Regions from separate parts of the Streptomyces sp. NPDC046727 genome, predicted to be linked through region 2. Evidence: riboswitches for the same ligand, from Rfam matches in the RefSeq annotation. Region 2 holds a riboswitch; each other region holds the start of a gene.
The links. Region 2 has a riboswitch for cobalamin ahead of ABZ937_RS35510 (CbtB-domain containing protein). Riboswitches for the same ligand answer to the same signal wherever they lie in the genome.
Positions count from the first base shown of each region.

Region 1 (10,459 bases), on a different contig from region 2:
ATCTCGTCGGTGGAGTCGCGGTACACGATCCCCACCCCGCTGAGCATGCCGATCAGCCACAGCACCCACCACACCTCGACACAGACGGGCACCTTCCGCCCCGGCGCCGTACGCCGGAACGCGTCCACGACGATCCCCCGCGGGAACCACAGGTTGACGACCGGGACGAGCCACCCCGCGTACACCCAGATCCCCGCGTACCTGGGTTCCTGACCCGACAGCGCACGCGCGGTGTCCCGCACCCGCCCCAGCCAGGAGAGGAAGAGCAGGGCGCAGAGCACGACGGCAACGCCGGTGAGGGAGGTCACCAGGTGGTACGAGTCCTCCAGCGCGTTGAGCGGCCGGTGCACCCCGTCCCCCTGGTCCGGCGGCCCCGACGCCGGCTCTCCGGCCAGCGCCAGCCGTACCTCCCACGCCCCTCGCACGGCCCACGCGAGCCCCGCGAGCAGCAGCCCCCCGGCGGCCAGCCGCCCCGCCCTCTGAACGTCCCTCTGTTCGGTCACGGTCCCATACTGACTCACCCGGACGGCCCCGCCGGCCTGGTCAGGCCATCCAGAAGAAGACCGCCGTCATCCGCTTCTCCTCCAGCGTGCGGCCGGTGTAGCCGGTCGCGCTGTGCACCAGGTTGGCGTGGTAGAGGAGCAGACGGTTGTACTTGTGCGGGACGCGGACGTCCTCCTCGAAGTGGTCCGCGGGGACGTACCGCGTGCCGAGGGCCTCGACGAGGTTGTTGTGCGGGGCCTGGACGATGTTGCCGCCGAGCCGGCCGCCGGGCAGGGACTGCCGGTAGAAGGCGGTGCCGCAGTCCTTGGGGGCGGCGGGGTTGAGGTAGAGCACGGCCGCGTACCGGCACAGGGCGCGCGAGTCGGTGTGCGGGCGGGGCTCGCTCTCGCCCTCGCCGACCACCTGGACGCAGTTGTGGTTGAGGGTGCCGCCGCCGGGCGTCTGCTGCACCCAGAGTTCCTTCGCCCCGGTGGCCTGCTTCACCAGCCGTTCCACGCGGGCGAGTTCGGATGGTTCGAGGCCGGGCATGGTCCGCAGTCCGGGCCAGGTCTCCGTGGTGTACGGGTACCCCTGGACCCAGTCGTCCTTGGCCAGGCAGCGCTCCCGTACGGCGTCCACGTCGGGCAGGACGTCGTCCAGCACCCAGAAGTCGCGGCCCTTGGTGGGCTTGCGGTAGGGCAGGACGGGGAGCGCGGCGGGGGTGCGGGGCGGCGGCTGTGGGGGCATGCGGCGAATCTAGGTCCGCGTGCGCCCCGCCTTCTCCCGTCCCATGGTCAACCTTTCGGCAACCGTGTGCCATGGACACCAACGGATGGCAATCACCGTACGGGCGGCGCCATACACATTCTTTACCCGCGCGGCAGAGACGAATCGTGCTCGCGTCCGTACTGCTGTGTGTCCGACCCGCCCGCGCCGTGACCGCGGGCGGCTCCCCGACCGGGCAGGAGGCACGGTGCGCTTTTCGCGGAACGCGACGGGAACGCTCTTCGTGGGCGGTGCGATGGCCCTGACCCTCGCGGCACTCGCCTACCCGGGCATGCTCGGGCTGAGCAAGGTCTCCAGCGCACAGGACCGCGTCATCGCCAACACCCAGTGGGGGCCGCTCACCGAGCAGGACCGCGACTTCGTGGTGAAGGTGCGGGCGGCCGGGCTGTGGGAGTACCCGGTGGGGCAGATCGGGCTGCAGAAGGGCACCTCGCCGGCCGTCAAGACGGCCAGCCAGCACCTGGTCGACGGGCACTCGGCGCTGGACACCACCTGCCGCAAGATCGCCCCGATGCTGAACATCACGCTGCCCAACATCGCGAGCCCCCAGCAGCAGGGCTTCGTCAACCAGCTGAAGTCGGAGAGCGGCAAGACGTTCGACACCGACTTCGCCAACATCCTGCGGATGACGCACGGTTCGATCTTCAACACGGTCGCGAAGATCCGCTCCACCACGAAGAACTCACTGGTGCGGGCCCTCGCCGACCAGGCCAACGACACCGTCCTCGACCACATCACCGTGATGGAGAAGACGGGTCTGGTCGACTTCGACCAGACCCTGTTCCAGCAGACCACCCCGCCGAAGCTCCCCGACTCCGACCTGACCCCGCCGCCCCCGGCCGCCGGCCAGCCGGAGGTCGTGCTCACCCCGCCGCCGAACGCCACCTCCACACCGGTGGACGTCAACGGCGTCGCCGGCGGCGGCAACTCCTCCGGCTCGGGGGCGAGCCCGAGCCCGACCGGGGGTTAGGCCAGCCACACCGTGGTGTCCGGCGGCAGGGTGCTCCCCTTCGGCAGGGGTGTGCTGCTCAGCAGGACCTCGCCGGGTGGGAGCGGTACCGGTCCGGTGCCGAGGTTGGTGACGTTCCGCCAGGCCCCGGTGCGGCGGAAGTCCAGCACACCGGCGGCCGTGCCCGGCGTCCAGGCCAGCGTCTCGCCCTCCAGCAGCTTGCGGCGCAGCCGCAGGGCCGTGCGGTACAGCTCCAGCGTGCTGCCCTCGGCGCCGGCCTGCGCCTCGACGGCGAGGGCCGCGAAGGACGCCGGCTGCGGCAGCCAGCCGGCCCCGGGCCCGAAGCCGTACGAGGGTCCGGTCGTCATCCAGGGCAGCGGCACCCGGCAGCCGTCGCGGCCCTTGCGGACATGCCCGGTCTGCTCCCAGATCGGGTCCTGGAGCACCTCGGTGGGCAAATCGGCGACCTCGGGCAGGCCGAGTTCCTCGCCCTGGTAGAGGTAGGCCGAGCCGGGCAGGGCCAGCATCAGCAGGGTCGCCGCCCGGGCCCGGCGCACACCGGCCGCCGGGTCGACCGCGGGCGCGCTGCCGCCGGACAGCAGCCAGGCCGCCGGGTCGGTGCCGGGCGGCAGCATCAGCCGGGAGGCGTGCCGTACGACGTCGTGGTTGGACAGCACCCAGGTCGCGGAGGCCCCGGCGGACCGGGCCGTGGCCAGCGACCCGGTGATGACGTCCCGCAACTCCTCGGCGTCCCAGCGCGCCTCCAGATACTCGAAGTTGAAGGCCTGGCCGAGTTCGTCGGGGCGGGCGTACAGAGCGCGTCGGGCGCCCGGGACCCAGGCCTCGGCGACGGCGGTGCGCGGCGGGCGGTAGGCGTCGAAGACCTTCCTCCAGTCCCGGTAGATCTCATGGACCTCGTCGCGGTCCCAGTACGGGTGGCTGCCCGGCTCCACCCGCGGCAGCGCGTCCTCGCCGGTCGCGCCGATGCCGCCGACGTCCCGCAGCGGCTCGGTGAGGTCCTTGGCCAGGCCGTGGGCGACGTCGACGCGGAAGCCGTCGACGCCCCGGTCGGCCCAGAAGCGCAGGGTGGTGCGGAAGTCGGCGCGGACCTCCTCGTTGTCCCAGTTCAGATCGGGCTGTTCGGGGGCGAAGAGGTGCAGGTACCAGTCCCCGTCCGGGACCCGCCGCCAGGCGCTGCCGCCGAAGACCGACTGCCAGTCACTGGGCGGGAGTTCACCGCGCGCACCCTTGCCGGGACGGAAGACGTAGCGCTCCCGGGCGGCGGACCCGGGTCCGGCGCGCAGCGCCTCCTGGAACCAGGGGTGCAGATGCGAGGTGTGATTCGGTACGACGTCCACGACGACCTTCAGACCGAGCCGGTGCGCCTCGGCGACCAGGGCGTCGAAGTCGTCCAGGGTGCCGAGGCGCGGGTCGACGTCCCGGTGGTCGGCCACGTCGTAGCCGCCGTCGGCGAGTTCGGAGGGGTAGAAGGGGCTCAGCCACAGGGCGTCCACCCCGAGCGTGGCGAGATGGTCCAGCCGCTCGGTGACGCCCCTGAGATCACCGAGCCCGTCACCGTCGGCGTCGGCGAAGCTGCGTGGATAGACCTGGTAGATGACGGCCTGCCGCCACCAGTCGGGGTCCCTGGACGAAAGGTCTGCCATGCACGGAATCTGTCCACACCACCGGGAACCGGAAACGTCCGTCCGGGTGACCGAACAGCCGTCCGGTTCAGTCGCCGCAGTGCTCCAGCAGTCCCCGCACCTCCGCGTCCACCACCCGGTACCGCACCACGCGCCCCTCCTTCTCCCCCGCCACCACCCCGGCCGCCCGCAGCAGCCGCAGCGCCTGGGAGACGGCGGGGTCGTTCATGCCCGTGGCGATCGCGAGGTCGGAGACGGCGAGCGGTCCGGTGCGGTGCAGGGCGAGCAGCAGCGCGAGCCGGTTGGCGTCGGCCAGCAGGGAGAAGCGGTCGGCCCAGGCGCGCAGGCGGTCCGCGTCACCGATGGCGGCGATCGCCTCGCACACCCGGTGACCGTCGATGGTGCGCCGGTCGGCTCGGTCGGCAGGCACGAGATGCATGCCGTCATCCTCGCAGGCGCGCTTTTGTGATCTTGCATACCTGCGCGGGTGCGCAGCTATGCAGGAAACCGCGTGCCCCTCTACGGTGGGCGGGCCGTGGTGTTCGGGAAGTCGATGCAAGGTCGACGCGGCCCTCGCCACTGTGATCGGGGAGTCCCCGTTCCGCGTCCCGCGAGGGGCAGCCACTGGGCGTCGCAGGGCGGCCGGGAAGGCAGGAGCGGCGGATGTGCGTACCCGTAAGCCAGGAGACCGGCCACGGCAGCTCATGAAGTGATCCACGAGGTGCTGGAGCATGAAACCGATGGCTGACGCAGCTTCTTTCCGCTGGCGACGCGAGGACACCGTCAAGACGGTGGGGCTGCTGGCGGTGATCGTCGCTCTGCATGTCGTCGCCTTCGGGATCCTGTTCCTCCTCGTCGCGCCCGAGCACTACAAGGTGGGCAGCGATGTCTTCGGGGTCGGGCTCGGTGTCACCGCCTACACCCTCGGCATGCGGCACGCCTTCGACGCCGATCACATCGCCGCGATCGACAACACCACCCGCAAGCTGATGGCCGACGGGAAGCGGCCGGTGTCGGTGGGGTTCTGGTTCGCGCTCGGCCATTCCAGCGTGGTGGTGCTGCTGGCGCTGCTGATCGCGGGCGGCACCTCGCTGGCCGGGAAGGTGATGAACGAGGGGTCCAGCACCCACCAGGTGCTGGGCTTTCTCGGTACGACGGTCTCCGGGACGTTCCTGTATCTCATCGCCGCCCTGAACCTGGTCGCCCTGGTGGGCATCCTGAAGGTCTTCCGCGCGATGCGTGCCGGTGCGTACGACGAGAAGGAGCTCGAACAGCGCCTCGACTCGCGCGGGTTCATGAACCGGGTCCTCGGCCGGCTCACCCAGTCCGTCTCGCGGCCCGGGCAGATGTACCCGCTCGGCTTCCTCTTCGGCCTCGGCTTCGACACGGCCACCGAAGTCACGCTGATGGTGATGGCGGGCTCGGGCGCGGCGGCGGGCCTGCCCTGGTACGCGGTGCTCTGCCTGCCCCTGCTCTTCGCCGCCGGGATGAGCCTGTTCGACACCCTCGACGGCACGTTCATGAACTTCGCCTACCAGTGGGCGTTCTCGAATCCCGTCCGCAAGGTCTTCTACAACCTCGCCATCACCGGCCTGTCCATCGCGGTCGCCTTCTTCATCGGCACGATCGAGCTGGTCGGCGTGGTCCACGAGAAGTTCGGCCTCAGCGACCCGGTCACCGGCTGGGTGGCCGGGCTCGATCTCGACAACGTCGGCTATCTCATCGTCGGCCTGTTCGTGGTGGTATGGGCGGCGGCGCTGGCGTACTGGCGGCTGGCCCGGGTGGAGGAGCGCTGGTCGGCCCCCGCCCCCGCCGCCCCTGCCGACTAGCGTTCCACGGTCTCCAGGTAGAGCTTGACGTACCGGTCGGCGTTGACCTCCAACGCGACGTCCACCAGCGCCCGTTCGCGGCCGCCCTCGTGGATCTCGGACTCGCCCAGGCGGGGCCGGCGGTCGACGATGGTCTGGCCGCGGGTCGGGCCGGGGGCGAGGGAGACCTCGACCGGCAGGAGGCGGGTGGTGATGCCGTGCGGGTCGGCGACCGCGCACACCGCGCCCGCGTCGCCGAGGCCGCCCGCCTCCTCGGCCTCCGGCGGCTCGCCCTGGTGGGCCGGCCGGTGGGCGAGGAGTTCGCCGGCCAGGCGGGTGCCGGGCTCACTGCTCGCGCGCAGCCGGTGCACCTCGGCGCTGTCCACGACGACCTGCCGGAAGACGTCCAGGCCGTACATCGTGATCGGCACCCCGGCCGTGAGCAGGATCGCCGCGGCCTCGGGGTCGTGCCAGACGTTGAACTCCGCGACCGGCGTGGCGTTCCCGATCTCCACCGCCCCGCCCATGAACACGATCCGCTCGATGTTCCGGGTCACCTCCGGGTGGGTGCGCAGGAGCAGGGCGATGTTCGTCAGGGGTGCCGTCGGGATCAGGGTGACCGGGCGCGGGGAGGCGAGGATCTCGCGGTGCAGGAGCGTGACGGCGTCGACGTCCGCCGGGGTGCGGGACGGCGCGGGCAGGCCCAGGTCGCCCATGCCGTCGGCGCCGTGCACGGGGGCGGAGCGGGCGGGCTCCAGCAGCGGGCGCTCGGCGCCCCGGGCCACCGGGATGTCGGGGGCGCCCGCCTGCTCCAGCACGGTGAGGGTGTTGCGGACCACGCCGTCGACGTCGGTGTTGCCGGCCACGCAGGTCACCGCCCGGAGGTCGAGCCCCGGGTGGCGTACGGCGAACAGCAGGGCCAGGGCGTCATCGACGCCGGTGTCGCAGTCGATGATCACGGGGGTGGGCTGACCGGTCACTGCGGACTCCTTCCGTCGAGCCGACCTTAGATCAGGTCGGCGGATCGTGACCGGCGCCGGGTGATCATTCCCAGAGCGCGGTGCCGCGGGCCGCCACCCGTGCGGCGATGCGCCGCAGGAGTTCACTCCCGGGCAGCGCACCGGGCCGGCGACCGTCCCGCAGGCGTACGGCGGCCAGCCCGGCGCCGGCCTCCCGCGCGCCGATCACCGCCTGGTACGGCACGAGCCGTGCCGCGCGGATCCTGGCGCCCAGGGTGCCCTCCCCGGGCCCGGACAGCTCGGCGCGCAGGCCCAGCGCGAGCGCCTCCCGGACCAGTGCCGCCGCCGGTTCCACCTGCTCCTCGGCCACCGGCAGCACGGCCAGCTGGACGGGGGCCAGCCAGGCGGGGAACGCGCCGCCGTGGGCCTCGATGAGGTGGGCGACGGCCCGTTCGACGCTGCCGATGATGCTGCGGTGCACCATGACCGGCCGGTGCTTTCCGCCGTCGGCGCCGATGTAGTGCAGGTCGAAGCGGGCGGGCTGGTGGAAGTCGATCTGCACGGTGGACAGGGTGGACTCGCGGCCCGCCGGGTCGGCGATCTGCACGTCGATCTTCGGGCCGTAGAAGGCGGCCTCGCCCTCGGCCTCCTCGTACGCCACCCCGGCCTCGGCGAGCACCTCGCGCAGCAGCTCGGTGGCCCGCCGCCACAGCTCCGGGTCGGCGACGTACTTGCCGCCCGCGCCGGGCAGCGAGAGGCGGTGGCGTACGGCCTGGATGCCGAGGTCGGTGTAGGCGCGGGCGATCAGCTCCAGGGCGGCGCGCGCCTCCGCCACCGCCTGGTCCAGGGTGCAGAAGATGTGCGCGTCGTTGAGGTGGATGGCGCGTACCCGGGTCAGGCCGCCCAGCACGCCGGACAGCTCGGCGCGGTGCATGGTGCCCAGCTCGGCGATGCGCAGGGGCAGTTCCCGGTAGCTGTGGGAGCGGGAGCGGTAGATCAGGGCGTGGTGGGGGCAGAGGCTGGGCCGCAGGACGACCTCCTCGGCGCCGAGCTTCATCGGCGGGTACATGTCGTCGCTGTAGTGGTCCCAGTGCCCGGAGATCTCGTACAGCTCCCGTTTGCCGAGGGCGGGCGAGTACACGTGCCGGTAGCCGGCCCGGCGTTCGGCGTCCCGGATGTACTCCTCCAGGGTGTGCCGGACGGCCGCCCCGTCGGGCAGCCAGTACGGCAGGCCGGCGCCCATCAGCGGGTCGGTGTCGAAGAGGTCCAGTGCGCGGCCGATGCGGCGGTGGTCGGGGAGCTGGTCGTTCATCGGGGTCTCCTCGGTGCGGGAGGCGGACACCCCGGTGCACGTCGAAGCCCCGGGGCGTTCGCCCCGGGGCTTCGATGCTGGTCAGGTGTCAGCGCGCCGGGACGGTCTCCGGCGTCGTCGTGCTCGACGGGCACTGCTGGGCGCGCTGCATGCGGCGACCGTAACAGCGGCGCCCGCCGGACGGCCACGGGTTTTCCGCCTCACCCGGACGCCGTGCGTGCCCTCACCCGTACGGCCCGGAGCGCTGGTGAGCGGGTCGGGCGGGTGGTGCCGTGAGATCAGGCACCCCACCTCGGCCGGTCGCACGCAGCTCAGGAGGCACCGATGTCCCCCGCGATACGCCCCCGCATACCCCGTGCCGTCCTCCTGCCCCTCCTCGCCACCGGTCTGCTGGCCGGCGGCGCCGTCGCGGCCCTCGGGCTGCGGCACCCGGCGAGCGCGCCGCAGCCCCTGCCGACGGTCGACCGGTCGGCGGTCCCGTCCAAGGCGCCGGCGCGGCCCGACGGTTCCACCCTCACCGACGAGCAGGCGCAGGCCGCTCTGATCACGCAGACCGACCTCGGCGCGCCCTGGACCGCCACGACCGGCGCGGCCACCTGGCGGGACGGCCTGCTGAAGGCGCAGACGTCGGCCGGGGAGTGCCAGCGGCTGCTGGACGCCCTCTACAGCGACGAACTCCTCGGCGCCCCGGGCCGGGTGGCGATCGGCCTGGACGACGCCGACACCGAGGCCCAGCTGCGCTACCAGATCGGCGCCCGCCGCCCGGCGGACGTGGACGCCGTGCTGACCTGGCTGGGCACGATGCCGCAGCAGTGCGCGCGGTTCACGGCCACCACGCAGCTCGGGCTCGTGGAGGACGTGCAGGTCGTGAACGCCCCGCTGCCGGAGGTCGGGGACGTGCGGCAGGGCCTGCGGGTCTCCCTGGCCAGTACGGACGCCGACGGGCAGGAGTACCTGCTCACCCTGGACGTGGCCGCCGTCCGGGTCGGCGAGGACGCGTTCGCCCTCACCAACGGCGGCCTCGGCGACGTACCGAACGACGCGACGCAGGCCGCCGTGCAGATCGGCGCCCTGCGCCTTGCGGACATCCGCAGGCAGGGCCGGGCGCAGGTGTGACGCTCACAGCGGGGGCTGGGCGGGGGCCGGGCCCAGGGTGGTGGTGCCGGGGGTGGTGCGGTGGCCCAGACCGGTGCGGTACGCGTCCAGGGCGGCCTCGGTGCGGCCGGTGCGGCGGAGCAGGTCGCCGAGGAGGCGGCACAGGTCGGCGAGGTCGCCGGCGGCACCCGCGCGTTCCAGCAGGCTGAGGGCGCGGACGTAGTGCTCCTCGGCGGCCTCGGTGTCCCGGGCGTCCTCGGCGATGATGCCGAGGAGGCGGTGCGCGGCGGCGGCGTGGACGGCGCCGCGCTCGGAGGAGAAGTCGCCGAGGACGCCCTCCAGCAGCTCGGCGGCCTCCTGGGACTTGCCCCGCCGGTGCAGGACGTCGGCGAGTTCGACGGCGGCCTGGCTGCGGTACAGCGCGGCCCGGCTCTGCGCGAGCATGGCGTGGGCCTGCCGCAGCTCGCCCTCGGCGCGGTCCAGCTCGCCGTTCTGCGCGCAGACGTAGCCGCGCATCCAGTGGCAGTTGGCCAGCTCGGTGCGCAGGCGCAGCTGGCGGTACAGCTCGGCCGCCTTGGCCAGGGACGCGTCGGCCTCGGCGACCCGGCCCTCGGCGAGCAGGGTACGGGCGACCGAGCGGTGCATCCGGGCGATCAGCGCGGGGTCGCCGGCCTGCGGGGCGAGCGCGAGGGCGAACTCGGCGGCCTGGGCGGCGCGGGCGTGGGCGCCCATGTCCATGTACGGGCCGATGACGCTGGCGTAGAGCAGGAGCAGGGCGTCGGGGTCGTGCAGCCCGCCGCGGTTCAGCTCGTCGAGGGTGGACTCCAGGAGGTAGACGGCGTACCGGAGTTCACCGGCGAGGTAGTGGGCGACGGCCCGGCCGCGTACGGCGGGCACGCGCTCGGGGAGGGTCTTCCCGGTCAGCCGCCCCTCGGCCTGCTCGAAGTACTCCCGCGCCTCGCCCAACTGCCCGGTTTCCAAGGCACATTCGCCGAGCCCGAGCAGGGCGGCGCACTGTTCGCCGCCCAGTCCGTGGGCCTCCGCCTCGCCGCGCAGCACGGCGTACTGCGCGGCGGCCTCCTCGGCCCGCCCGTCGGCGAGGACCCGCTGGGCCTCGGTGAGCCGCAGCCGCAGATCGGTGGCGAGGTGGGCGGGCCGACCCACGGCCAGCTCCTCGAAGGCGACGCCGAGCCGCTCCGCGATGTGCCGCAGCGCCTCGTCGGAGGCCCGCACGCGCCCCGCCTCCAGGGTGGAGATGTAGGCGGGCGTGTACGCGGGCTCCGCCAACTGGCGCTGTGTCAGACCACGTTGGGCCCGCAGCCGCTGCACGCGCCGCCCGACGACCTCCGGATCATCCCTCTCCCGCATGACCCCTACGCCCCCCAACTGCCCAGTCACCCCTTGCCGTTAGGCTCCGGCAGCCC
Region 1 is NZ_JBEYYR010000009.1:111,114-121,572, reverse strand. It holds gene ABZ937_RS13820 (DUF4328 domain-containing protein) at 1-503, opposite strand, end outside; gene ABZ937_RS13815 (DUF6445 family protein) at 544-1,230, opposite strand; gene ABZ937_RS13810 (DUF4142 domain-containing protein) at 1,493-2,239, shown strand; gene ABZ937_RS13805 (glycoside hydrolase family 13 protein) at 2,236-3,882, opposite strand; gene ABZ937_RS13800 (metalloregulator ArsR/SmtB family transcription factor) at 3,950-4,300, opposite strand; cobalamin riboswitch at 4,381-4,573, shown strand; gene ABZ937_RS13795 (HoxN/HupN/NixA family nickel/cobalt transporter) at 4,602-5,690, shown strand; gene ABZ937_RS13790 (nucleoside hydrolase) at 5,687-6,649, opposite strand; gene thrS (threonine--tRNA ligase) at 6,714-7,940, opposite strand; gene ABZ937_RS13780 (hypothetical protein) at 8,265-9,056, shown strand; gene ABZ937_RS13775 (helix-turn-helix transcriptional regulator) at 9,060-10,403, opposite strand.
Region 1: another riboswitch for cobalamin. It lies ahead of ABZ937_RS13795 (HoxN/HupN/NixA family nickel/cobalt transporter); the one in region 2 lies ahead of ABZ937_RS35510 (CbtB-domain containing protein).

Region 2 (10,459 bases):
TCACGTGACACCGGGGCGGATCTCCCCGGGAGGGGAGTGGCGCGGCGTGCCCGAGAAGCTGACGGAAGAGACACCGGCCGGGGCTGTGCCGGGGAGCGGTCCGGCGCCGTGCCGGGTCGTCGTGTGCCGGGACTGCTGCTGCGGCAGCCCCAAGGTGATCGGGGTCGATCACGCGGCGCAGACCGCACGGCTGCGCGCGGAGGTGCCCGTGCGCATCTCCGACTGCCTCGACGTGTGCGACCAGGCCAACGTCATCGTCGTACAGCCGTCCGCCGCCGCCCGGGCCGCCGGCGCGCGGCCGGTCTGGCTGGGGCTCGTCAACGACCCGGCCGCGACCGAGGACATCATCAGCTGGGTGCGCGCCGGTGGCCCCGGCGTCGCGCCCCTGCCGGACATCCTCGACCTGTACGCCTTCACGCCACCGCGGCGTACGGATTCCTGACGCCCGCACCGAGCGGGAGGAGTTCGGCCGACGGCTGCGGCCACCCCGGCGCGTACGGCATTGAGAAGATCGTCCGTGACCTGCGGGTGCACCACATCCTGGAAGGAACCAACGAGATCATGCGCGTCATCGCGGCCCATGGCCCGACGGAGGCACTCGGATGAGCGGCAGCGAGGAACCGGTCCTGCTGGACACCAGGGGACGGGCCGCGTACATCACGCTCAACCGGCCCCAGGCGCTCAACGCCCTGAACCATGTCATGGTCCGCCGGATCGCCGAGGCCCTGACCGCGTGGGAGTGCGACCCGGACGTGCACACCGTGGTCATCACCGGGGCGGGGGAGCGCGGCCTGTGCGCGGGCGGCGACATCCGTGCCGTCCACGACGACGCCCGCGACGGCGACGGCAGCGCCTCCGCCGCGTTCTGGCGGGACGAGTACCACCTCAACGCCCGCATCGCCCGCTACCCCAAGCCGTACGTCGCCGTCATGGACGGCATCGTCATGGGCGGCGGCGTCGGCGTCTCCGCGCACGGCAGTGTCCGTGTCGTCACGGAACGGTCCCGGATCGCCATGCCCGAGACCGGCATCGGCTTCGTCCCCGACATCGGGGGCACCTGGCTCCTCGGCCGGGCACCCGGCGAACTGGGCACCCACCTGGCGCTGACCGGCGCGCAGATCGGCGCCGGAGACGCCCTGCTGTGCGGCCTCGCCGACCACTACGTACCCTCCGCCGCCCTCGGGCACTTCGTGGACGACCTCGCCGACATGCCCGTACGAGACGCGCTCGCGCGCCATGTGCAGCCGCCGACCGAGGGGCAGTTGGCCCACCGGCGAGAGTGGATCGACGCCTGCTACGCCGCCGGCACGGTCGAGGAGATCGTCCACCGGCTGCTCGGCCACGGCAGCCCCGACGCCAAGGAGGCGGCCGAGACCCTGCTCGCCAAGTCGCCCACCGCGCTCAAGGTCACCCTGGCCGCGATCCGCCGCGCCCGGCGCCTCGGCCCGCTGGAGCGGGTCCTCGACCAGGAGTACCGCGTCTCGTGCGCCGCCCTGAGCAGCCCCGACCTGGTCGAGGGGGTACGGGCCCAGATCATCGACAAGGACCGCAACCCGCGCTGGTCGCCGGCGACCCTCGCCGAGGTCACCGACGCCGACGTGGAACGCTTCTTCGCCCCGCTCGGCGACCGTGAACTGGGGCTCGCCGGGCCCGGCACCGCGCCGGCCCGCTGAGCAGGATTGCCGCATTCATCGGAGTCGGGAACATGGGCGCCCTCGCGGACGAACGACCGCTGAAATTCCGCCACCGCTGACCCACACGGCCCAGGACCGTTCGCCCGGTGCGAGAGGAAGATCACGCTGGTGGACGCGGTCTTGGCCGTGCACCGGTCGCGCGGTACGGTCTGTCCGATATCGACGACGGCGAGACGGAAGCCGGTGGGAATCCGGCACGGTCGCGCCACTGTGTGCGAGAGCCTCCAGGGGCTCCTCGTGAGTCAGACCCGTGGCCGTCGTCCTGTGCACCACCGACATGGGACGCGAACTCCCGGAGGAGGTTCTGCCATGGCGCAGACCGTCGCCCAGCCGACAGCCACCACTCCCGCCATCCCCGCCAAGCTGCCGCTGAAGGCGATAGCTCCCTGGGCGGTCTTCTTCGGCATCCTGATGCTGGTCCTGCTCTACTTCGTCGGCGCCGAACAGGGCGCCACCTCCGTGTTCAACGGCACGGACGTCCACGAATGGGTGCACGACGCACGCCACCTGCTCGGCTTCCCCTGCCACTGACGCGAGGGGACATCGCGCACCCATGAACTCCGCAACCGTACGGAACCTCCTCGTACGGGGCATGCTCGCCGGCCTCGCGGCCGGCGTGCTCGCCCTGATCGCGGCCTATCTCCTCGGTGAGCCGAGCGTCGACAAGGCGATCAGCTTCGAGGACGCCCATTCCCACGAACACGAGATGGAGGTCGTCTCCCGCTCCCTGCAGTCCACCGCCGGCCTCGCCACCGGCGTCCTGGTCTACGCGGTCGCCTTCGGCGGCATCGCCGCGCTCGCCTTCTGCTTCGCGCTCGGCCGCGTCGGCCGCTTCAGCCCGCGCGCGACGGCACTCCTGCTGTCGGGTTGCGCGCTGCTCGCCGTGTACGTCGTCCCGTTCCTGAAGTACCCGGCCAACCCGCCGTCGGTCGGTGACCCGGACACCATCAGCAGGCGGACCACCCTGTACTTCCTGATGATGCTGCTCAGCGTCCTGCTGGCGGTCGCCGCGACCCTCCTGGGCAAGCGCCTGGCGCCCAGCCTGGGCACCTGGTGGGCGACGGTCGTCGCGGTGGCCGCCTTCGCCGTCGTGATCGGTCTGGCCTACGAGTTCCTGCCGGTCGTCAACGAGGTGCCGAAGGACTTCCCGGCCACGCTGCTGTGGCGGTTCCGGCTGTCCGCGCTGGCCATCCAGTCCGTCCTGTGGGGCGGATTCGGCCTCGCTTTCGGTGAGCTGGCCGAGCGGGTACTGAACCCCAAGCCGGCGAAGGCCGCAGGAGGACGGGCGGTTCCGGCCGCGCACTGACTCCTTCCGGACACCAGAGGGCCCCTCGGAACCATCCGGGGGCCCTCTGGCGTTCCCCGGTGCGTCGAGGTGATCCGACCAGGACCGACTTCCGCGGCCTAGTGGACCTCCGGCGCGACCGGGGGCCGTCCGAGCCGTAGATTCCAGCGTCCGCCCCGCCCACTCAGCTCCGTCACCGCGAGCGGGGTGACATCGAGGCGCCAGAAGACCGGGGTCGGCAGGCCCAGCGCGGCCACGACCGCCGCGCGCACCACCTCCGGCTCGACCACGGCGAGGGTACGACCCTCCACGCCCTGTGCGTCGGCCAGCCAGCGCGTGACCCGTTCACACAGGTCCTCGACCGACTCACCGCCGTGCGGAGCGCAGGCGGGGTCCGTGAGCCAGCGGCCCACCGCCTCCGGCTCGACGGCCCCCACCTCCTCCAGGCTCCGACCTCGCCAGCGACCCACATCGAGACCGGCCAACTCCGGCACGGGTACGCCGTCCAGGCCCAGGGCCGCCGCCGTCTCACGGCAACGCACGCTGGGAGAAGCGAGTACACGGACCGCGGCGGGCAGCGAACCGGCCGCCGCACGGGCCCGGGCCGCGCCGCTGTCGTCGAGAGAGCCGCCGTCGTCGAAGCGGGCCTGCCGCAGGGACGCGCTCATGGCGGGCGAGACGAGAAGGACTCGGCTGGTCACGCGATCGCTCCTGGTCCTGTTTTCATGCAGCTGTTGTCGTGTCGACTCCGGCGACGTCAACTCGCCGGCGGGATTGTCGTGTTGGGCGAGCGCGAACATAGCATCCGCAGAACTCACAGTTGTGCCGCGAACCCCCTCCTCTCCTTGCCGAGGGAGCGGTGGACCTGGCCGGACAGGCCTAGCGGAGCACGATGATCACCAACACCGTGTGGCCGAACCGATGGTCGAAGCGGTGGTCGAATCGGTGGTGGAACCGGGACCCACCGTGGTCGGAGCAGCGCCAGTCGTGGTGGAAGCACCAGTCGCTGACCACATCGCCCTGGACGGCAGGGGCTGCCGCCGCGGCCGTGCCTGCCGTGCCGATCGCAGCGCCGCCGGCCATCACGATGCCGACTGCGGACGCCGCGACGAGACGCCTTGCGCGTTGTGCTCGCATGATGGACACACCCTTTCCTGCGCCCTCCCGCGCGACTCTCAGCGGCTCGAGAGAGCCGCCCTGCTTTTGGTACGTCGGCGGCGGCGTTTTGGATTGGCGTTCGGAATTCCGCCCGGCGCAATCCCGCCGAGCGTCGCTTCCGTATGTCCTACGCACGAGGCGATACCTCCTGTGCAGCAGCTCCATCCGCCGGTTCCTCGGTCGGTCCACTCCCCGCAGATGAACGGCTGGAGTCACCATGAACGCCATCTCTGCCACCGAAATCACCCTGAGAGGACTGGGAGCGTGCTGCGCCGTCGGCAATGCGGTGCTGCACGGCCTCCTGGTTCCCGATCACCTTGAGGAGACGTTCTACATGGGCGTTCTGTTCGCCCTGGGCAGCGCCGCCATGCTCGTCGTGGCCGTGGCACTGGTGACCTTGAAGAGTCCCCTGCCCGCCTGGCTGACGGGAGCTCTCGTCAGCCTCGGCATGATCATCGGATTTCTGCTGTCGCGCACCGTCGGTCTGCCCGACGGCTACTACGAATCGGGCTGGGAGCCCCCGTACGGCCCCCTGTCCCTGATCGTGGAAGGGCTGTTCGTCCTCGCCTCTCTGGCCTGGCTGGGACGGAGGCCGCCGTACACGGCGGACCGCGTGGCTGCTGAGGTTCGCCGCCGGGCATCCGACACCCACGACGATGTCGCGGACCACGCACGCATCGAGCGGATGTAACGCTGGATGTAACGGCTGATACCTTCAGTGGTGTGACATCAGGGCCGACCGTGGCACGGCCGGCGCCGGCCCGGCAGATGTGGCCGCTGTACGCGGCGGGCTTCACGACCGCCTTCGGGTCGCACGGCATCGCGGCGAACCTCGGCGGGGTCTCGGCGGACGCCGTCACGTCGCTGATGCTCCTCGGCGGGCTGCTCGCCCTCTACGACGGCGCCGAGGTGGTGCTCAAGCCGGTCTTCGGCACCCTCGCCGACCGGATCGGTGCCCGCCCGGTGCTCCTCGGCGGGCTCGTCGCGTTCGCCGCCGCTTCCGCCGTGTACGCGGTCGCGGACAGCCCCGGCTGGCTGTGGGCCGCGCGTCTCGGCCAGGGTGCCGCGGCGTCCGCGTTCTCCCCCTCGGCCTCCGCGCTGGTCGCCCGCCTCAACCCGGCGGCCAGGCACGGCCGGGCGTTCGGCGGTTACGGCTTCTGCAAGTCGATCGGCTACACCCTGGGTCCGCTGCTCGGCGGAGTCCTGGTGTGGGCCGGGGGCGGCCTGCGGCTGCTGTTCGGCGCGCTGACGGTGCTCGGCGCGGCGGTCGCCCTCTGGGCCGCGTTGGCGGTCCCCGCCGTACCGCCCCTGCCCAGGACCCGGCAGACCGTGCTCGACCTGGCCCGGCGCCTGGCCGACCCCGCCTTCCTCGCGCCGACCTCGTCGCTCGCGGCGGCGACCGCGGCGCTGTCCGTGGGAGTGGGCTTCCTGCCGGTGTCCGGGCGGGCGGCCGGCCTCGGGACGGTCGCCACCGGGGCCGCCGTGTCGCTGCTGGCCGCCTGCGCCGCCGTCGTACAACCCCGGGCCGGACGGGCGCTGGACGAAGGGCGCCTCACCGCGCGCGGCGGCATGGGCGCCGGGTTGCTGCTCACCGCTGCCGGGCTGGGCTGCGCCATGCTGCCCGGCCTGACCGGGGTCCTCGTGGGGGCGGCCCTGATCGGCGCCGGAACCGGGCTGATCACACCGCTCGGCTTCGCCGCCCTGGCCGCCTCGACTCCCACCGAGCGCCTCGGCCAGACGATGGGCGCCGCCGAACTCGGCCGCGAACTCGGCGATGCGGGCGGCCCCTTGCTCGTCGCCGGTGTCGCCTCGCTGACCACCCTCACCCACGGCTACGCGGCCCTCGCGGCGCTGCTCGCCACGGGTTCGCTGCTCGGCCTCGCCTTCCGCCGCACCGACCGGACGGCCCGGCCGTCCGTGCCCGGCCGCTGAGCCGGACCACAGGGGTCTCGTCACGTCTGCGCGACGCACTACAGATACCCCCTAGGGGTAATGGAAAGGGGGTGTTCAGGCTTGCGTTCTATACGGGTGGGGGGTATACATGAGATCGCTGGAGGGTACCCAGGGGAGGTATCTGGCTCACCTGGGTACCCGTCGCGTCCATGAGTTGCGAGGAGCAGACTTGTCCACCACAACGTCCGGTGCCGCCGAGGTCGAACTCGCCATCGGCGGCATGACCTGCGCCTCATGCGCCGCCCGCATCGAGAAGAAGCTCAACCGCATGGACGGCGTCGAGGCCACCGTCAACTACGCCACCGAGAAGGCCAAGGTCACCTTCCGTGAGGACATAGCCGTCTCCGATCTGATCGCCACCGTCGAGGCCACCGGATACACCGCGCGTGAACCCGAGCCCGTCCGCACCGAGGCGGAACCCGGCGCGGGCCCCGCCGCCGAGGAAGCCGACGAGCTGCGGCCCCTGCGGCAGCGGCTGACCGCCGCGGTGGTGCTCGCCGTACCGGTGATCGCGATGGCGATGGTCCCCGCGCTGCAGTTCGAGTACTGGCAGTGGCTGTCGCTGACCCTGGCGGCGCCCGTGGTGACGTACGCCGCCTGGCCCTTCCACAGGGCCGCCTGGACCAACGCCCGGCACGGCGCCGCCACCATGGACACGCTGATCTCCGTCGGTACGTCGGCGGCGTTCCTCTGGTCGCTGTGGGCGCTCTTCTTCGGAACGGCCGGCATGCCCGGCATGACGCACTCCTTCGAGCTGACCATCGCCCGCAGCGACGGCGCCGGGAACATCTACCTGGAGGCCGCGGCCGGGGTGACCGCCTTCATCCTGGCCGGCCGCTACTTCGAGGCGCGCTCCAAGCGCAAGGCGGGCGCGGCGCTGCGGGCCCTGCTGGAGCTGGGCGCCAAGGAAGTCACCGTGCTACGCGGCAGCCGCGAGGAACTCGTGCCCGTCTCGGAGCTGAAGGCCGGCGACCGCTTCCTCGTCCGCCCCGGCGAGAAGATCGCCACCGACGGCAGGGTCGTGGAGGGCTCCTCAGCCGTGGACGCCTCCATGCTCACCGGCGAGTCCGTCCCGGTCGAGGTCTCCGTCGGGGACGGCGTCACCGGCGCCACGCTGAACGCCGGCGGACGGCTGGTCGTGGAGGCGACCAGGGTCGGCGCCGACACCCAGCTCGCCCGGATGGCGAAGCTGGTCGAGGACGCCCAGAACGGCAAGGCCGCCGCCCAGCGCCTGGCGGACAGGATCTCCGGAGTCTTCGTCCCCGTCGTGATCGCCCTCGCCATCGGCACCCTGGGCTTCTGGCTCGGCAACGGAGCCGGCCTCACCGCCGCCTTCACCGCGGCCGTCGCCGTCCTGATCATCGCCTGCCCCTGCGCCCTCGGCCTGGCCACCCCGACCGCGCTGATGGTCGGCACCGGACGCGGCGCGCAGCTCGGCATCCTCATCAAGGGCCCGGAGGTCCTGGAGAGCACGCGCAAGGTCGACACCATCGTCCTGGACAAGACCGGCACCGTGACCACCGGCCGCATGACCCTGCTGGGCGTCCACACCGCCGAGGGCACGGACGAGGCGGACGTCCTGCGGCTGGCCGGTGCCCTGGAGCACTCCTCCGAGCACCCGATCGCCCAGGCCGTCGCCGCCGGAGCCGCCTCCAGGGTCGGCACCCTGCCCGTCCCGGAGGACTTCGCCAACGTCCCCGGCCTCGGCGTCCAGGGCATCGTCGACGGCCATGCCGTCCTCGTCGGCCGCGAGCAGTTGCTCGCCGAATGGGCCATGTCGCTGCCGGCCGACCTGCGGGACGTCAAGGCCGCCGCCGAGGCGGCCGGGCGTACGGCCATCGCCGTCGCCTGGGACGGCGAGGCCCGCGCGGTCCTCGAAGTCGCCGACGCCGTCAAGGAGACCAGCCCCGAAGCCGTCCGCCGCCTGCGCGCCCTCGGCCTGACCCCCGTCCTCCTCACCGGTGACAACCGGGCCGTCGCCGAGGCCGTGGCCGCCGAGGTGGGTATCAGCCCCGAGCACGTGATCGCCGAGGTGCTGCCGCAGGACAAGGTCGACGTGGTCAAGCGGCTGCAGGGCGAGGGGCGTTCGGTGGCCATGGTCGGCGACGGCGTCAACGACGCGGCGGCCCTCGCCCAGGCCGACCTGGGCCTGGCCATGGGCACGGGCACGGACGCCGCGATCGAGGCCGGCGACCTCACCCTCGTACGCGGGGACCTGCGGGTCGCGGCGGACGCCATCCGGCTCGCCCGCAGGACACTCGGCACCATCCGGTCCAACCTGTTCTGGGCGTTCGCCTACAACGTCGCCGCCCTGCCGCTGGCCGCGGCGGGACTGCTCAACCCGATGATCGCGGGAGCGGCCATGGCCTTCTCCTCGGTCTTCGTGGTCGGCAACAGCCTCCGCCTGCGCGGCTTCCAGGCCGTCGACCGGTAGCCGACAGCGCGGAGCGACCACCCGGACATCCGCCGAGGGCCGTGACGTCGGGCCCCCGGCGGATCGGTCATGCAGCGAAGGGAATCCTGTGATGCGTCATCAGCCGGCCCCACCGGTCCGCGAGCGAGTGAACGGAGCGGCGGCGAGCGCACGGACTCTGCTCCGTGAGGGAGCGGCCCACCCGCTGACACGCATGGTGGCCGTCGCCCTGCTCCAGGCGGCGGCCACCTACTTCGGACAGCCCGGCTCCACCGGGCGGCAGCCGACCGATTGCGCCTGCCGGGTGCCGCCCCGCTGACGCCGGGCGCCGGGGTGCCGAAGCGGAACGTCAGTTGTCGCAGTGGTCCTCGGAGGCGCTGTCGTGGCCGTGGTCGTCGTCCGTCTCGTCGGCCCTGCTACGACGTCTGCGCCTTGTCGTACAGGGCCTTGATCACGTCGCCGAAGTACGGGCCGAACATGCGGTTCGGCAGGAACGTGTAGCCGAAGCTGTTCACGGAGACCTGCAGACCGGTGCCGGTCGCCTCGTCGAAGCCGGTGAACCAGGGGCCGCCGCTGGAGCCGCCCGTCATGTTGCACCCGAGGCTGTGGTCCTGCGAGAAGAGGAAGTCCTTCGAGCTGTTGCCGCTGCAGTAGATGAGCTTCGTGCCGTCGTACGGCGACGCGGCCGGGAAGCCGAAGGAGTACATCGCCTTGTTGTAGCCTCCGTTGAACTGGATGCCCTGGGCGCCGACGACCGAGGTGAGCGTCTTGCCGTTCAGGGGAGTGACGACCGCGGCTCCGACGTCGTAGTTGATGTCCTCGCTCGCCTCCCACTGCGGGGTCGTGAGCGTCTTGGCCGCGCTCCACTGGCCGTAGGGCGCGTTGCCGTTGGCGTAGGCCGGCACGAAGACCCAGTTGGTGTGCCAGCTGCCCTGGTACTTCACGCAGTGGCCGGCCGTGATGACGGTGCTGGCGTTCTGGCTGGTCACGGCGTTGCCGGTGCAGGACGCGGTGCGCCCTTGGAAGGTGAAGAACACCCGGCCCGAGGTCGTGACGACGGCGCCGCCGCCGGTCCAGGGGCCACCCGCCTGCGGGAAGGAAGCGAGGGCGGGGGTGGGGGCGACGGTGGTCGAACGCCCGTGGGGCTTCGGGGTCTTGAGGGTCTTGGCGGCCTGCCGCGTCAGCAGCAGGTCGAAGGGGGTGGCGCCGCGCATACGCGCGGCCGTCCAGAAGGTGCGGGCCTTGTGCTGGTCGGCCGCCGAGGCGGTGTGGGCCGCGGCCGACGCTCCGGAAGCTGTCCCGGCCGTCGCGGCGTCGGCGGCTCCGGCATGGACGAGGCCGCCGGTGAACAGGGCTCCGACGGCCAACAGAATGCCCGCGGCAGTGCGATGGCGTCTCACGCAGGTCTCCTTCTGCCGTGCCCGGACCGGTCACGTCCGGGCAGGGTGGGGGAACGAAGAACGGTGCGGATAGACGTGCGTGAGGCAGAGTGCCACGGATGCCGCGCTTTGTCAGGAGCACGTAAAGATGAATCTGCTGGGCCGTCTCAGTGGCCGCCGTGGCGCAGCAGGAGGTCCGCCACCACCGGGCGGTGGTCGGACGCCGTGGTCCCGGACTCGCGCGTGCCGGTGACGGTGACGTCCGGTGAGACGGTGACCAGGTCGATGCGCTTGACCGGGTCGGTCGCCGGGTAGGTCTTGCCGCCGTGCGGTGCGGCGTCGGTCAACCGACCCCACAGCCGGGCGAGTTCGGGCGCATCCGGCTCGGCGTTGAAGTCGCCCAGGAGGACCTTCGGACCGGAGTCCTCGGCCAGGACGTCCAGCATGTCGTCGACCTGGGTGCGACGGACCGAGGGGTCCGCGCGGTAGTCCAGGTGGGTCGCGTACACGTGCACGCGGGCGCCGCGGACCTTGACGGTCACCTCGGCGAAGCCCGGCGCCGGCGCCGGTACCGGGT
Region 2 is NZ_JBEYYR010000041.1:6,383-16,841, forward strand. It holds gene ABZ937_RS35495 (hypothetical protein) at 59-442, shown strand; partial or broken gene ABZ937_RS35500 (acyl-CoA dehydrogenase family protein) at 496-606, shown strand; gene ABZ937_RS35505 (enoyl-CoA hydratase/isomerase family protein) at 603-1,673, shown strand; cobalamin riboswitch at 1,824-1,967, shown strand; gene ABZ937_RS35510 (CbtB-domain containing protein) at 2,004-2,225, shown strand; gene ABZ937_RS35515 (CbtA family protein) at 2,248-3,000, shown strand; gene ABZ937_RS35520 (histidine phosphatase family protein) at 3,099-3,680, opposite strand; gene ABZ937_RS35525 (hypothetical protein) at 3,859-4,116, opposite strand; gene ABZ937_RS35530 (hypothetical protein) at 4,355-4,828, shown strand; gene ABZ937_RS35535 (MFS transporter) at 4,906-6,069, shown strand; gene ABZ937_RS35540 (heavy metal translocating P-type ATPase) at 6,260-8,524, shown strand; gene ABZ937_RS35545 (hypothetical protein) at 8,616-8,822, shown strand; gene ABZ937_RS35550 (peptidase) at 8,920-9,903, opposite strand; gene ABZ937_RS35555 (endonuclease/exonuclease/phosphatase family protein) at 10,050-10,459, opposite strand, start outside.

Region 3 (10,459 bases), on a different contig from region 2:
ATGCGGGGCCGCCCCAGCTCGGCCAGGGGAATCACCTCGAACCCCGTCACCCGGCGCGAGGCCTCGTCCCACACCGGGCGGCAGCCCAGCAGCGCCAGGATCTCGGCGATGTCGTCGCCCTGGGTGCGCATCGCGGACGTGCCCCACACGGTGAGGCCCACCGACTTCGGGTACCCGCCGGTGTCCTGGAGGTACCGCTGGACCAGGGAGTCCGCCAGCGCCTGCCCGACCTCCCAGCTCAGCCGGGACGGAATGGCCTTGGGGTCGACCGAGTAGAAGTTCCGGCCCGTCGGCAGCACGTTGACCAGACCGCGGGTCGGCGAGCCCGAGGGACCGGCCGGCACGTAACCGCCGTCCAGGGCCCGCAGGATGTGCCCGATCTCGTCGGTGGTCCGCGCCAGCCGCGGTACGACCTCGTCGCACGCGAACTCCACCACGGCCTCCGCGTCGGGGAGTTCGGCGCCGAGCACGGCGCGCAGGACCGCGGGGACGACCGTACGGTCCCACGCCCGGGCCTCCATGCCCTCCGCGATCCGCCGGCACAGCTGCTCCAGCAGGTCGATCGCGTCGGCGGCCGTACGGGACGGGCCGTCGACCAGGTCGGTCAGCTCGACCGGCACCTTCACCGGCGCGCCCGGCTCGGCCAGCAGCTCCTTCTCCACGAGCCCGAAGTGCTCGGCCAGCGAGGCCCGCAGGCCCGGCAGCGCGTTGGCCTGCCCGCCCCACACCTGCGAGGCGCGCAGCACGGCGAGGACCAGGTTCACGCGCGGCTCGCCGACCGGACCGCCGCCCAGGATGTGCAGGCCGTCCCGGATCTGGACGTCCTTGATCTCGCACAGATAGCCGTCGATGTGCATGACGAACTCGTCGAACTCGTCGTCGTCCGGCTGCTCGGCCACGTGCAGGTCGTGGTGGAGTTCGGCCGCCTTGACCAGGGTCCAGATCTGGGCGCGGACGGCCGGGGCCTTCGCCGGGTCCAGGTCGGAGACGAGCGCGTACTCGTCCAGCAGCTGCTCCAGCTTGGCCAGGTCGCCGTAGGTGTCCGCGCGGGCCATCGGCGGCACCAGGTGGTCGACCACCGTGGCGTGCCCGCGCCGCTTGGCCTGGGTGCCCTCGCCGGGGTCGTTCACGATGAACGGGTAGATCAGGGGGAGGTCGCCGAGGACGGCGTCCGGCGCGCAGCCGGCGCCGAGCCCGAGGCCCTTGCCCGGCAGCCACTCCATCGTGCCGTGCTTGCCCATGTGCACGATCGCGTCGGCGCCGAAACTGTTCTCCAGCCACCGGTACGCGGCCATGTAGTGGTGGGACGGCGGCATGTCGGGATCGTGGTAGATCGCGATCGGGTTCTCCCCGAAGCCGCGCGGCGGCTGGATCATCACGACGACGTTCCCGAACCGGAGCGAGGCGAGGACGATGTCGTCGCCGTCCACGTACAGGCTGCCCGGCGGCTCGCCCCAGGCCTCCGTCATCGCGTCGCGCAGCTCCGGGTCCAGCTTCTCGAACCACGCCCGGTAGTCGGCCAGCGGCACCCGCGCGGGCGCGGCGGCCAGCTGCTCCTCGGTCAGCCACTCGACGTCGTGGCCGCCGGCCTCGATCAGCCGGTGGATCAGCTCGTCGCCGCCGGAGGGGTACTCGGTGAGGCCGTAGCCGGCCTCCCTGAGGGCGTCCAGGACCCGGACCGCCGACGCGGGGGTGTCCAGTCCGACCGCGTTGCCGACCCGGGAGTGCTTGGTCGGGTACGCCGTGAAGACCAGGGCGACCTTCTTCTCGGCGTTCGGCTTGTGCTTCAGCCGGGCGTGGCGCAGGGCGATTCCGGCCACCCGCGCGGCCCGCTCCGGGTCGGCGACGTACACCGGCACGTCGTCCGGGCCCTGCTCCTTGAACGAGAACGGCACGGTGATCAGCCGGCCGTCGAACTCCGGGATCGCGACCTGCATCGCCGCGTCCATGGGGGAGAGGGCCGCGTCCGACTCCGCCCACGCGGCCCGCGACGAGGTGAGGCAGAGGCCTTGCAGGACCGGGACGTTCAGGTCGGCGAGCGCCCCGATGTCCCAGGACTCCTCGTCACCGCCCGCCGAGGCCTGCGAGGCGTGCGTGCCGCCGGCCGCGAGCACCGTGGCCACCAGCGCGTCGGCCCGGGCCAGCAGCTCGTACAGCCCGGCGTCCGCGCCGCGCAGCGAACCGCAGTACACGGGAAGGGCGTTGGCGCCCTTCGCCTCGATCGCCTCGCACAGGGTGTCCACGAAGCCGGTGTTGCCGCTCAGCTCGTGCGCCCGGTAGAAGAGCACGCCCACGGTCGGCCGGCCGTCCCGGACCGGGTACGAGCCGTGCACGCCGTACTCGGGCATCTTCCGCGGCTCTTCGAAGCCCTCGCCGGTCAGCAGCACGGTGTCGGACAGGAACCGGGCCAGCTCGGTCAGGTTCGCGGGCCCGCCCTCGACCAGGTACTTCAGCGCCTCCGCGACCACACCGGCGGGCACGGACGACTCGGCCATCAGCTCGGCGTCCGGCACGGCCTCGCCGCCCAGCAGCACGGTCGGCAGGCCCGACGCCTTCAGCGCGGCCAGCCCGTCCTCCCAGGCCCGCTTGCCGCCCAGCAGCCGTACGACGGCGAGGTCCGCGCCCTCGATCAGGCCCGGCAGCTCCTCGGCGACGTCGACCCGGGTCGGGTTGCCGATGCGGTAGCCGGCGCCGGCGGCCCGGGCCGCCAGCAGATCCGTGTCGGCGGTCGACAACAACAACACTGTGCTCATGCGGGCGCTCCCGGTGGGATGAAAGGCAGTCCTTGCGGCGCGCCCGACTCGATGAGCCGCCAGAGCGCGTCCGTGTCCGCGTGCTGTTCGATCAGGTCGCCGAGCCGGTCGAGCTGCTCCTCGCGCAGCGCGGCGAAGGAGGTGTCCGGCGCGGGCACGAAGCGGCGGCCCGCGGCGGCGGCCACCTCGCGCAGGAAGGCCCGCCGGAAGCCGTCCGACTCCAGCGAGCCGTGCCAGTGGGTGCCCCAGGTCTGGCCGACCCGGCAGCCGTCCAGGAAGGCCTCGCCCCCGGCGACGGCGGCCACCCCGTGGTGGATCTCGTAGCCGTCGACCCGCTCGCCGAGGGCCTGGCCGCTCGGCCGGGTGAGGGTCTTCTCGCGGGCGAAGCGCACCCGGACGGGCAGCACGCCGAGCCCGGGGACGGCGCCGGCGCGGGACTCGACCTCGTCCTCGATGTGCTCGCCGAGGATCTGGAAGCCGCCGCAGATACCGAGGACCGGGCGGCCCTCCGCGGCTCTCCTGACGAGGGCGTCCGCCAGGCCCCGCTCGCGCAGCCACGCGAGCGCCCTGACCGTTCCCCGGGTCCCCGGGACGACGACGAGGTCGGCGTCCGCCAGCTCCTCCGGGCGGTCCACGAACCGGACCACGACGCCCGGTTCGGCGGCCAGCGCGTCCACGTCGGTGAAGTTGGACATGAGCGGGACCGCGCACACGGCGACCCGCAGCACGTCCTCGCCGACGGGCGGGGCGACGGTGGACTCCCGGACGGTCCCGCGCAGCGACACGCGCAGTCCGTCCTCCTCGTCGATGCCGAGCCCGTGCCGGAACGGGAGGACACCATAGGTGTGCCGCCCGGTCAGCCCGTGCAGCATGTCCAACCCCGGCTCCAGCAGGCTGACATCCCCGCGGAACTTGTTCACCAGGAAACCGGCGACCAGCTCCTGGTCCTCGGGCGAGAGCAGGGCGACGGTCCCGAAGAAGGAGGCGAACACGCCCCCGCGGTCGATGTCGCCGACGACCAGCACGGGCAGCCGCGCGTTCCTGGCGATGCCCATGTTGACGATGTCGGTGCGCCGCAGGTTGATCTCGGCCGGGCTCCCCGCCCCCTCACAGATCACCGCGTCATACGTGCCCCGCAACTCGGCCAGGCAGTCCAGCACCGTGCCGAGGAGCTGCTGCTGACGCCCGCCGTGGTACCCGCGCGCGCTCAGCTCGCCCACCGGCTTGCCCAGCAGCACCACCTGGCTGCTCTGCTCGCCGCCCGGCTTGAGCAGCACGGGGTTCATGAGCGCGGTCGGCTCGACCCGGCAGGCCTGCGCCTGCATCGCCTGAGCCCGCCCGATCTCGGCGCCCTCGCGCGTCACGAACGAGTTGAGCGACATGTTCTGCGCCTTGAACGGCGCGACCTTCACGCCCTGGCGTACCAGCCAGCGGCAGATGCCGGCCGTGACGACGCTCTTGCCGGCGTCGGAGGTGGTGCCGGCGACGAGGAGACCACCGTTCACTTCCCACGTCCTTTCAGGAGTGCGCGCGCGGCGACCGTGGTGCCGAGGGCGAGGAGGCCGACGCGGCGGGAGAGCCGTACGGCCCGGTCGATGTCGGTGACCCGGACCGGCCGGCCGGCGGCGCCGTTGAGCACGGGGCGGTGCTCGACCCGGCCGCCGTAGGAGAGGGTTCCGCCGAGGCGTACGCCGAGGGCGCCCGCGAAGGAGGCCTCCACGGGCCCGGCGTTGGGGCTCGGGTGCTTGCGTGCGTCGGCCTTCCAGGCGCGCAGGGCGCCCCGGGCATCGGGTCCGGCCGCGGCGGCGAGGACGGCGGTCAGCCGGGCCCCCGGCCAGCCGGCGACGTCGTCGAGGCGGGCGGAGGCCCAGCCGTAGCGCCGGTGGCGGGGCGACTTGTGGCCCACCATGGCGTCCAGGGTGTTGACCGCGCGGAACCCGAGGAGCCCCGGCACCCCGGCCACGGCGCCCCACACCAGCGCGCCCACGACGGCGTCGGAGGTGTTCTCGGCGACCGACTCGACCACGGCCCGGGCGATGCCGTCGGCGTCCAGCGCCTGCGGGTCCCGGCCGCACAGATGGGGCAGCCGGGCCCGGGCGGCCTCGACGTCCCCGGCCTCCAGCGCGCGCCCGACGGCGCGGGCCTCCCGGGCGAGCGACGTGCCGCCCACGACCGCCCAGGTGGCGGCGGCGGTCAGCGCGACGGAGGCGGCAGGCAAGGGGCGTACGGCGCGTACGGCCAGCGCGCCGAGAGCGACGGCGCCACCGGCGCACACGGCGGTGTGCAGCGCGCCCCAGCCGCGGTGGTCGTGCCACAACGCGCCTTCCACGGCTCCGGCCGCCCGGCCGAACGCGGCGACCGGATGCCCGCGGCGCGGATCGCCGAGGAGCAGGTCGCCCAGGACGCCGGCGGCGGCGCCGTACGCGTACGTGCGATCGGCACCCATCGGCTCAGCCGGCCGTGGGCACAGGAACGGGCCTGGTACGGGTCCTCGATGGGCAGCCGAGCATGGCGATATGTGTCCTCACTCAGGGTGTCCGCGCCCTGGTTCGACGTGAATCGGCGGTGAGAGTTCCTGGCTCCCGGGGGTTCTTCCCCGGTGACAGTGGCGGGACCGCGCCGGATTCGCACCGGCTTCCTCTCCTGCCGCCGTACATGGCCTGGGCAGTCCACCACGCCCCCGGAACGGCCGTCAACTTGCCTTTGACCTGGGATGCCGGACTGTGCTGAGGCCCACACCGCTAGCACGCCGGACGCCGCCGGACGGCCGGATCGCGGTGAATTCCCCTCGCGCGGACGGCATTCACCGCTCCCGCTTGTACTCACGCACCGTGAGCATCTGCAATAGCGCGTACGACTCATACGGGGCGCAACGGACGCGGGAGGGGACGCACAGTGGCGTATGTGGGCGAGATGCTGCTGGACGACGGCCAGATCGTGCTGTTGGAGGTGGCGGGCGAGGGCCCGGCGGGCGTGCAGCGGGTCTCGCGCGGCGGCGCGATGGCCGGGGCGGCCGAGACCCTCCAGCAGGCACTGACCCGGGTCCGCCCGGCACTCGGCGCGCTCGTCACCGAGGCCCGCACACTGGCGAGACCGCCCGAGTCCGTCACCGTCGAGTTCGGCATCACGGTGAGCGCCGAGGCCGGGGTGGTGGTGGCGCGCGGATCGACCGAGGCGCACTTCACGGTGAGCATGCAGTGGTCGAACACGGATCCGTCGGACATTCCGGGGCAGCGTGATGGCGAAAGCCGCTCCTGACGACGAACTCCCGCGCGGCATCGCACGCTTCTGGAGCGAGGACGGCCGGGTCACCGGCACCGGCTTCCTGGTCGCGGAACGCACGCTGTGCACCTGCGCGCACGTCGTCGCGAGCGCGCTCGGCGGCGACGAGTCGGCCACGACACCCCCCACGGCCCCGGTGTCCGTCGACTTCCCGCTGCTGCACCCGCCGTCCGCGCGCCGCACGGCGACCGTCACCCACTGGCGTCCGGTCACGGCGGACGGCGGCGGCGACATCGCCCTGCTGACCCTGGCGGAGACCGTCCCGGGCACGGCACCGGTCCGCTTCGCGGGCGGCACCGGCATGTGGGGCCACCCGTTCCGCGTCCTCGGCTTCCCGCACCGCACGGACGACCACGGGGTATGGGTGCGCGGCCGGCTCCGCGCCCCGGTCGGCAAGGGCTGGACGTCCATGGAGGCGGCGCCCGGATCCCCCTCGATCGCCCGGGGGTTCAGCGGATCGCCGGTGTGGGACACCGTGCAGGGCGGGGTGGTCGGCATGACCGTCGCCATGGAGCTGGGTGCCCCGGCGGCGACGGCGTACCTGATCCCGGCCGCCCTGCTGCTCGGCCTGGACCCCGACCTGCGTCCCTCCCCCTTCCGGGGCCTGGAGCCCTTCCGCGAACAGGACGCCCACGTCTTCTTCGCCCGCCGCGCGGACAGCGCCCGCATCGCCGACGCCGTCCGCACCCACCCCTTCGTGCCGGTGGCCGGAGCCTCCGGGGTCGGCAAGTCGTCCCTGGTGCGTGCCGGGGTGCTGCCCCTGCTCCGGTCGGCCGGCCACACGGTCACGGACTTCGCCGGGCAACCGGACACCGACCCGATCCGCACCCTCGCGGCCGCCCTGGCCGGCCAGTTCCCCGCCGCCCGCGACCTGGCCCGGGAACTCACCGGCGGCGACCGCGGCCGGACGGCGGTGCTGCTCGGCGCCCGCGTCCTGGAGCACGCCGGTACGGCCGGACACGTCGTCCTCCTGGACCAGTTCGAGGAGACCGTGGGCGCCCGCCCCGCCGACGCCCGCGCCCTCCTGGACGTCCTGCTGCCGATGACACGGGCCTGCCACCCGGAGGGCCGCCGCTTCCGGGTCCTGGCCACCCTGCGCTCGGCGTCCCTGGAGGAACTCGTCATGGGCGGCCGGGCCGAGGCCCTCAGCGGCACGGTCCAGATGATCGCGCCGATGACCCCGGCCCAGCTGGACGAGGTGGTGCGCCTGCCCGTCGCCGCCGTCCCCGGAGTGGAGTTCGAACCCGGCCTGGCCGAACGGATCGTCACGGACGCGGGCGGCGAGCCGGGCGCGCTGCCCCTGGTGGAGTTCGCCCTGGCGGAACTCTGGGAACGGCAGGCGCACGGCCGCCTCACGCACGCCGGGTACCGCGAGATCGGCGGGGTGGAGGGCGCGCTCGCCCGGTACGCGGACCAGCAGCTGACGCAGGTGTGCAAGGGGCCGGGCGGGGTGGACGAGGCGGTGGCCCGCCGCTTGTTCGAACGCCTCGCGCGGCCGGTGAAGGGCAAGGAGTACGCCCGGGTGGCGCGCGCCTTCGACCAGCTTCCGGACGAACTGCGCGCCGCCGCCCAGGCCTTGGCCGCGACCCGGCTCCTCGTCATCGCCCGGGACAGCGCGGGCCGCGAGACGGTCGCCCTGGCCCACGAGGCGCTGGTACGGCAGTGGCCGACCCTGCGGGGCTGGCTGGACGAGTCCCGGGACTTCCTGGCCTGGCACGAACGCCTGCGGGGACGGCTGCGGGAGTGGGAGGAGGGCGAGCGCCACCCCGACCTGCTGCTGCGGGGCTCCGAGGTCACGGCGGCCCGGGGCAGGGAGACCGAGCGGCCGGACGAGATCTCCCTGGCCGAGCGGGAGTTCATCGAGCTGAGCCGGCAGCACCGGCGGCGCGCGCTGTGGCGGGGGCGCGGGGCGGTGGCGCTGGTGGCGTGCCTCGCCGTGCTGGCGTTGACGGCGGGCGTCGTGGTCGTCCACCTCGTCAACGGCGGGAAGCGGAGCGACCGGCAGGAGGCGGCACGCAGGCTGGCGAGCTATGCGGAGAGCCGGGCCGCCGACGATCCGGTGGACGCGGCCCTGCTGGCGCTCGCCGCACGCCGGACCAGCGATGTGCCCGAGGCGCGGCGCGCGGTCCTGCGGACGTCCTTGCCGCTGTCGAAGGCGCTGCGGATCCATCGGGTGCTGCCGGAGGGCTCGGTGCAGACGACGGCGGCTTCGGCGGACGGGCGGGTGCTGGCCGTGCTGCGGCGCGGGAACGACGGCAAGCCGCGCGTTCTGGTGTTCCGGCTCGGGGACGACGGCGAGGTGTCGCGACAGAGGACTCCCGAGGACGTGCCGGGGGAGGCCGACACGGTGGCCGTCAGCGACGACGGTACGAAGATCGCGGCCGCCGGCCGGGACGGGGCGGTACGGGTGTGGCGGACGGGGCGGGCGAAGGCGGTCGCGTGGTGGGAGTGGGATCCTGCCGCTCAGGACTGGAGCAGTTCCTACCTGGACTTTTCGCAGCGGGGGGACCTCCTGCTGCACGGGGACTCCGAGAGCCAGGTGTGCGACGAGGAGGACATGGACCGGCACTGGTACATCCGGGATGTCGCGAAGGAGCGCCGGCGCGCCTTCCCCCGCGGGCTTTTCGTGCCCGGTGAGTGTGTGACCGGCGTGGCGCTGCCCGCGGGCGGCGCGCGGGACCGGGTGAGCGCCGTACGCACCAAGGACGTGGGGACGGGGAACGAGGAGAAGACCGTGTACCGCCTGGTCGACGGCGCACTGTCCGGGGGAGCGGCCCCCGCGCCGGGACCGCTGCTGGCAGGGGCGCTGCTGGGGCCCGGCGGCAGGGTGGCCGTTCGGCAGCCGGGCAGTGGCCGTTCCTGGATCGTGCGCACGCGGGACGGTGTGGATCACCCGAGCCGGGCGGACTTCGACCACATGGACCATCCCGTGGAGACCAGCGGGCGCTTCGTCCTCATGGCCGACAGAGCGCCCGGTGGCGACGACGGGGCGGCGGGGAACCGTGACGCGATGCGGTTGGTGGTCGCGGACAGCGAGACGGGGAGCCGGTACGGCACGGTCGTTCCCTTCCGGGTGCGCATGGACGGCCTGACAGTCGTGCCCCGGACGCGTCAGCGGGCGCCGCTGGTGTACGCGGTCGAGGAGCGGAACGTCCTGGTGTTCTCGACGGAGCGCACCGCACACCCGCTCGCCGACATGGGCGACGACACGGAACGAGTGGCCTTCGGTCCCTTGGGCGCACGCCTTGTCGACATCGTCATGCATTCCCCGCCCGACGAGCCGGGGTTCACGTACAGCCTGGTGAGCAGGGCGGGCAGGAGGCCGGTGGAGAAACGGCTGGAACCGGATGTCAGCGTCAGGGGTGCTGTCGTCGCCGCCGACGGCCGTCACGTGATGATCTGGGGCAGTGACTGGTGGCAGCTGCGGACCCTGCCCGGTCTGGAGGAGTACCGGAAGGGTCGCTCCGACCTCGCGGACGGAATCGAAGGCGTCTCGCCCCTGGGGGCGAAGGACTTCCTACTGGTCCAGAGCACGGGCCTGGCCCGGGTGTCCGGAACCGACGGTGGCCGGCACCACCTCGTACGGCCGGACTGCCCGCCCGACCACACCGGCACGAACCCCCGTGCCTGCGTCGCGGCGGCCGGCCTGCGCGACGAGCGGATCATGATCGTCCGGCGGAACGGGGAGGCCGCGCTGTGGGGTCGCGACGGACGGCAGCAGGGTCCGACGGCACACCTCAGCCGGCTCGACACCACCGGCTGGTTCACCGCGAGTGTGGTCCTCGCGCCGGATGCTCGGATCGCCGCGGTCACGACCGCCGAGGGCGTCTTCCTCTGGTGGCCCGGCACGGGCCGCAGCAGGCAGCTGGCGTCCGAGGCGTGGGCCCATGGCCCGTTCAGCGCTGACGGGCGGCGACTCGTGCTGTTGCGCGGCACGGCCGAGAGAGGCCCGGGACAGAACCTTGAGCTGTGGGACACCGGCGGTGGCGAGCCGCTCGCCACGCTGCACCTCTGGTCGCCCTGGCAGCAGCTGCGGCTGGACAAGAACCGGATCACCGCGGAGTCCGCGCTCGGCCAGGTGACCCTTCCCCTGGACCCGCTGTACGGCGGCGGGAACCGCCTCTGCTCCGTCCTCGCCACGTACCCCGTCAGCGACCTGGGCGATCTCCTGAAGGCGGGCGAGGCACTGCCCGCCGCCGCAGACACGCGTCAGCCCTGCCGGTCCCGCTGAAGCGGTGGCCGGCAGGGCCGATGTCATGGTCCTGCTGTCAGGTCCTGGCCGTCAGGGCTTGGCCACGATCAGATAGATCCCGTACACCACCGCCGCCGCACAGGCCGCGAAGCACACGTACGCACCGGTCACCGCCAGTGCGGCGGACCCGCCCTGGGCCGCGGCCTTCTCGCGGCGCGACAGGCCGTTGACG
Region 3 is NZ_JBEYYR010000040.1:62,728-73,186, reverse strand. It holds gene cobN (cobaltochelatase subunit CobN) at 1-2,753, opposite strand, end outside; gene ABZ937_RS35360 (cobyric acid synthase) at 2,750-4,258, opposite strand; gene ABZ937_RS35355 (cobalamin biosynthesis protein) at 4,255-5,199, opposite strand; cobalamin riboswitch at 5,300-5,442, opposite strand; gene ABZ937_RS35350 (CU044_2847 family protein) at 5,667-6,011, shown strand; gene ABZ937_RS35345 (serine protease) at 5,992-10,266, shown strand; gene ABZ937_RS35340 (hypothetical protein) at 10,318-10,459, opposite strand, start outside.
Region 3: another riboswitch for cobalamin. It lies ahead of ABZ937_RS35355 (cobalamin biosynthesis protein); the one in region 2 lies ahead of ABZ937_RS35510 (CbtB-domain containing protein).